2 regions of the Pseudoalteromonas sp. MB41 genome follow, and region 1 is predicted to be linked to the other one. Evidence: predicted binding sites of a transcription regulator. Region 1 holds the regulator's gene; the other holds the start of a gene.
What was found. Region 1 encodes sigma-54, which starts transcription at its own class of promoters, with help from an activator protein. Its sites were predicted from a motif close to GTTGGCACGNNNNTNGNNT; they were not measured.
Positions count from the first base shown of each region.

Region 1 (3,322 bases):
CCAATAAACTTAAGAAATTACTCCTGATCCCAAGCTTATTGATTGCGTTTTCTGGCGCAGCTGCTGAGCAGGCTGGCACACCAATCAGCATTAGCTCTGATCGCCAAGAAGGTCAGCTAAAAAATGGCATTGGTATCTTCGAAGATAATGTCGAGATCATACATGGTAACCGTCGTATTACAGCGGACCGACTCGAAGCACATGCAGGTGAAGTTGAAGGCACGGTTGAATTAATTATTGCCACAGGAAAGCCCGCTTACTTTGAAGAAAAACAAGCTGACGGCACTATTATGAGCGCCAGTGCTGAAGAAGTTCGTTACGATGTTGCTAAACGCTTATTAACACTCGTTGGCAATGCACAAGTGACTCAAGCAGGCCAAAAAGTCAGTGCCAAGAGCATTACATACGATATGGAACAGCAACTGATAAGTGCCGAGAAAGATGAAAACTCGACCGATCGTGTACACACTATTTTAGTGCCTGTTGATAACAAAAAGAACGATGAAGGCCAGCCATGAGCACACTAAAAGCAGAGCTATTAGCTAAGAGCTATAAAGGTCGCCAAGTTGTAAAAAATGTAGGCCTTGAGGTAGAAGCTGGCAGCATTGTCGGTTTACTTGGGCCAAATGGCGCAGGTAAAACAACCACCTTTTACATGATTGTGGGATTAGTGCCCAGTGACAAAGGTAAAATAAGCATTGATGATAACGACATCACCTTATTGCCAATGCACAGCCGCGCTCGCTTAGGTATTGGCTATTTGCCACAAGAATCATCGATTTTTAGAAAACTGACCGTTTATCAAAACTTAATGGCCATTTTAGAGACCCGTAAAGATCTCAATAAACAAGGCCGCGAAGAAACACTCAACAGCTTACTTGATGAATTTAGCATTCAACACATTCGTGACAGCCAAGGTATGGCATTGTCAGGGGGTGAACGCCGTCGTGTTGAAATAGCACGCGCACTGGCCGCTGACCCTAAATTTATTTTGCTCGATGAGCCTTTTGCTGGTGTTGATCCTATTTCAGTGTTAGATATAAAGAAAATTATCGAGCACTTAAAAAATCGTGGTATTGGTGTATTAATTACTGACCACAATGTGAGAGAAACCCTTGATGTTTGTGAAAAAGCCTACATTGTTTCTCATGGGGAGCTAATTGCATCAGGTACACCTGAACATGTGTTAGCCGACCAAACTGTACGCGATGTGTATCTAGGCGAGCAATTCAGGCTTTAAATACGCCACCGACTAGAGCATCTGCTAGACTTATAACAATGACAATAAATCAAATAAATAGTTAACGGCATCGTGCTATTGTTTGATAAGACTAAAAAGGATTGTTAGGGATACATGAGGCAATCATTACAGCTGCGCATGGGCCAGCAACTTACAATGACTCCACAACTGCAACAGGCTATCCGTTTGTTGCAGCTCAGTACATTGGATCTCCAGCAAGAAATTCAAGAAGCGTTAGACTCTAACCCTTTGCTTGAAGTTGAAGAAGCAGATTATGCAGAAGAGAGTATTGGCAAGAACGAGCAAAAAGCCGAATCTGACGATACCCAACTAAGCGCGTCGGCTGACGAAGCTGCGAGCGAGTACGAGCAAGAAAGCAGTGATGCCCTCAACAAAGACACCGTAAGTGACGACTTAGCAATGGATGTTACGTGGGATGAGTACATGAGTGCTGCCCCATCAAGTTCCTCAGGTCCAATGCCTGAAGATGAATCAATTTACCAAGGCGCATCAACCGAAACTCTCCACGAATACCTAATGTGGCAGTTACAACTGACTCCATTCAGCCCAACAGACGAAGCGATTGCCGTTGCGATTGTTGAGGCAATTGATGATTCGGGTATTTTAACCGTAAGCTGCGAAGACATTGTTGAAAGCTTCAATCAAAATAACGATGAAGAAGAAATCGAACTTGATGAAGTCGAAGCTGTCCTAAAAAGAATCCAATTATTCGATCCTGTCGGTATTGGCGCACGTAGTTTACAAGAATGTTTGTGTATTCAATTACGCCAATTCGATGTTGACACCCCCTATTTAGCTGAAACTAAAATGGTGTTATCAGAACATATTGAATTATTAGCGAGTCGTGACTATCGCACTTTGATGAAAAAGACTAAGCTTAAAGAAAGTGAGCTGAAAGAAGTCATGACATTGATCCACAGCTTAAATCCAAAGCCTGCGGATACAATTGTTAGAGAAGAATCTGAATACGTGATACCCGATGTATCCGTAAAAAAAATAAAAGGCCGTTGGGTAGTTGAACTAAACCCAGACTGCATGCCGAAAATCAGAGTGAATAGCCACTATGCGGCGATGTCACGTTCTGTAAAATCAAGCAGTGATAGCCAATTTATTCGCTCTCATTTACAAGAAGCAAAATGGTTTATTAAAAGCTTAGAAAGCCGTAATGACACGTTATTAAAAGTGACTAACTGTATTGTTCAACAACAACAGGCTTTCTTTGAACATGGTCCTGAGGCCATGAAACCCATGGTATTAAATGATGTCGCGGAAATGGTCGAAATGCATGAATCAACAATTTCGCGAGTAACAACACAAAAATACATGCATACCCCGCGGGGAATTTTTGAGTTGAAATATTTCTTCTCCAGCCATGTAAGCACTGAAAATGGGGGTGAGTGTTCATCTACGGCAATTCGCGCTTTAATCAAAAAGCTAATCGCCGCAGAAAACACAGCTAAACCATTGAGTGATAGCAAAATTGCAGATATATTGGCTGAGCAAGGAATTAAAGTAGCTAGACGGACAATAGCAAAATATCGAGAGTCTCTAGCAATACCTCCGTCGAATCAGCGTAAGAGTCTGATTTAGACGTTTTACATAGAAGGAAAATGCTTATGCAACTAAATTTAACTGGTCGTCATGTAGAAATCACAGATTCATTAAGAGACTATGTAAACACCAAGTTTGCGAAACTAGAAAGGCATTTTGACCACATTAATAATGTTCATGTCATTCTAGATGTAGAAAAACTAAGCCAAAAAGCAGAAGCAACTTTACATGTAAACGGAGGCGAGTTATTTGCCTCTACTGAACACCAAGATATGTATGCAGCCATCGACTCGTTAATCGATAAACTTGATCGTCAAGTAATTAAACACAAAGAGAAATTAGCTCGACACTAAATTATGAAACTTAGTTCACTTACTAACCAGGACTGCAGCAAAGCTGCGGTCCTTTTTAATAGCAAAAAAAGAATTCTCGAATTTATCAGCGAACTGGCTCATGAGCAGCTCCCTCATTTATCTCAGCAAGATATACTCAATGCCCTATTGAACAGAG
Region 1 covers NZ_JAJJZF010000013.1:34,253-37,574, forward strand. Annotated here, with positions in the region: gene lptA (lipopolysaccharide transport periplasmic protein LptA) at 1-518, shown strand, start outside; gene lptC (LPS export ABC transporter periplasmic protein LptC) at 1-7, shown strand, start outside; gene lptB (LPS export ABC transporter ATP-binding protein) at 515-1,240, shown strand; gene LPA49_RS13300 (RNA polymerase factor sigma-54) at 1,355-2,851, shown strand; gene hpf (ribosome hibernation promoting factor) at 2,878-3,165, shown strand; gene ptsN (PTS IIA-like nitrogen regulatory protein PtsN) at 3,169-3,322, shown strand, end outside.

Region 2 (3,322 bases), on a different contig from region 1:
GCTCAAAGGTTTGCTTACTCCCTAAGCGATACACCACGCCCGGTTCAATACGCCCTGCGCGACCGGCTCGCTGCACCGCCGATGAGCGCGAAATATTTTGCGTTATAAGCTCTGTAACACCGGTTTTTAAATTAAAGCTGGCTGCACGGCGCTTACCACTGTCAATTACAATACGTATACCTTCGATGGTTAAACTGGTTTCAGCTACATTGGTGGTCAACACAACTTTACGCTTCCCTTTCGTTGCAGGGGCGATTGCAGCTTGTTGTTCTGCTTTGTTTTGTTCACCAAATAAAGTAAACACCTCGCACTGATCTGCAAGGTCGCTTAGTGCTTGCTGCACCCGTAATATTTCGCGCTGTCCGGGTAAAAAAACTAATGCGCTGCCAGCTTGCTCATTGAGCGCTTGTTTAATAATTGCGGGTATACCATCGAGCCATCGGCTTTCGTCTTTGAGTGGAATATACACTTCATCAATCGGGTAACTTCGCCCTTCAGAGGATATTATTGGGCAGTCAAAAAACTCACTGTACCGCTCACCGTCTAAGGTGGCCGACATCAGTAATATTGTTAAGTCGTCTCTCAATGCCGCTTGCGTTTCAAGGGCAAAGGCAAGCGCGGTATCTGCAGCAATTGAACGCTCATGAAACTCATCAAAAATAAGTAAATCAACGCCACTTAGCTCAGGATCGTTTTGCAGCATACGGGTCAGCATACCTTCGGTGACAATCTCAAGCCGAGTGGCGGGGCTCACTTTTGACTCCCCTCGAATACGCAAACCGACACTTTCACCGACTTTTTCGTTTTGTTGGCTCGCCAAATACTGGGCAATATTACGTGCAGCCAGACGTCTTGGCTCTAACATGACAATGTGTTTAAAGTGCCCTTCACGCATTAATGTGAGTGGCAGCCATGTTGATTTACCTGCGCCCGGTGGTGCTTGTAATAAGGCCATAGGGTTATTTTTTATTGTTGTTAGCAGGGATTGATAAATATCTTCAACTGGCAGCACGTCTGGCATCTCTTACTTTCTTTTTGCCCATTGTATCAAAAAACGATGAACAGCCTCTCATTGAATGAAAGAATTACAAGGTTTTCCTTAAAACCCAGTACAAATTGCAGGCATGTAACACTCTATGTCTAATCATAATAATAAAAACGATGTAATTCAGTTGGTTATATATAAACCATGAATGGCATAACGATTGCTTTTATTAAAGTGAATGTTTAACAAAGTAAGGAGATTATGATGAACAGCGATCGTTTAGAAGGCAATTGGAAAGAGTTAAAAGGTAAAGCACAACGTAAATGGGGTGAACTTACCGATGGCGATTTAGATAAAATTGAAGGTAGCCGTAAAGAGCTTGTTGGTAAAATCCAACAAAAATACGGCAAATCGAAAGAAGAAGCTGAGAGCGAAGTCAGTGACTTTGAAAATAGTCACTAATTTTGCACATAAAAAGACCCCCAGTAATTGGAATGTCCAACTATTGGGGGTCACTTCATTTTGGCGGTTTTTTATTACCTAAGCAGGTGAATGTGTTTCACTATCTAGCTCAGCAACGGTTTGGTTTTTACCGTGTGATTTAGCAAGGTATAAACACTTATCTGCCACACTTAAACAGTGATCAATGCTCTCGTTAGAAGCCCGCTGATGAAGCCCTATGCTCAGCGTCACTTTAAAATTATGAACCCCTTGTTGGAATGCATGTTGCGCCAATTGCTGGTGAATGTTTTCAGCTAATTGTCTTGCTCTACGCTCATGTCCTTGCGGGGTCACAATAAGGAACTCTTCTCCGCCCCAGCGAGCAACAATGTCTTCTTCGCCACTCACACTTTTGAGGATTGAAGCAATGAAAGTGAGCACATCATCACCAATTTGATGACCATAGGTGTCATTCACTTGTTTAAAGTTATCTACATCAATCAACAAAAAGACAGCCCCTTCGTTAAAACGCGCATCTTGCAAGCATTCAGTAGCATAACGGCGATTAAACAAATCGGTCATGGCATCAATACGGGCTAATTTTTGATTTATTTTTAGTTGCTCAATAAGCTCTCGACTGTACTTATTACGGTAATACTCGTAGAAACCACCAAGAATACAAAGAATCGAAAAACACAGCATGACACGGGTCGTAAAATAATGATTCGGATAGCTGTAATACCCAAGCTTATCGGTGAAGTAAAACAGCACTGAAATCACAATAGCCAGTATGATTAAGTCAAATGCGCCGCGTTTTAAACCTCGTATAAAAAAGGTAACAGGCGATACAATAAATAACCACAAAGGCCCAGTTCCATTATTACCACCCGACACAATCAAAAAGCACATCATCGAGTACAAGGCATAAAGCATTAACACAGCAATAGCACGGTCGCGATTTTTAAGGACAAAGGGCGATACAAAAACAAAGCCGCCAATAACCAGTAAAAAACTGAGCGTTATGTAGCCATCTTGGTAGCTTGTAACCGACATTACAAAAGAAGTAATGGCACCAATAAATGCAAATACGCGTAAAAATAGCGCTTTATCTTTGTCACTTGCGCTGCTTGAATCAATCACACCTTTACCCTAATTTCCTTGCTTTACACTAATAACTTTAACACAAATATTTAAATTTGAAGGATATTGGCCTCATTTCACATGCTAAATGCTGATTAAAAGGAAGAAAGTATGATTTTAAAGCGCGTTTTAACGGAGGTAGAAATGCAATTTACCTTAAATAAAAACAAAAAAGCACCGTAAGTTAAGTACTTACGGTGCTTTTGAATAGCACGTTATTGCTTTTTACTCTGGCTCATAGCCTAAATTAGGCGATAACCAGCGCTCTGCTTCTTCAAGCGTCATGTTGGTGCGCTTAGCGTAGTCTTCAACCTGATCTTTTTGAATCTGCGCCACGGCATAGTATTTAGAATCCGGGTGAGAAAAATACCAACCAGACACCGCCGCTCCCGGCCACATTGCGTAAGAGCTCGTCAACTTCATACCTATGCGATTTTCAGTATCGAGTAGCTGCCAGATTTTCTTTTTCTCTGTGTGCTCAGGGCACGCAGGGTAACCCGGTGCAGGACGAATACCTTGGTAATTTTCGCGAATAAGCTCATCATTCGATAAGTTTTCATCGCTTGCATAGCCCCAATACTCTTTACGTACCTGCTCATGCAAATATTCCGCAAAAGCCTCTGCTAAACGGTCTGCAACGGCTTTAACCATAATTTTGTTATAGTCATCTTGTTTCGCATCGAAGGCATCAGCAAGGTCGTCTTCTTCAAGCCCTCCGGTTACGGCAAAGGCACCAAAGTAGTCGGGGACTCCTTT
Region 2 covers NZ_JAJJZF010000001.1:721,989-725,310, forward strand. Annotated here, with positions in the region: gene hrpB (ATP-dependent helicase HrpB) at 1-1,012, opposite strand, end outside; gene LPA49_RS03255 (CsbD family protein) at 1,250-1,447, shown strand; gene LPA49_RS22350 (GGDEF domain-containing protein) at 1,526-2,566, opposite strand; gene metH (methionine synthase) at 2,792-3,322, opposite strand, start outside.
Region 2: LPA49_RS03255 (CsbD family protein) is a predicted target of sigma-54. The motif match lies at 1,193-1,211, and genes of this name have one in related genera.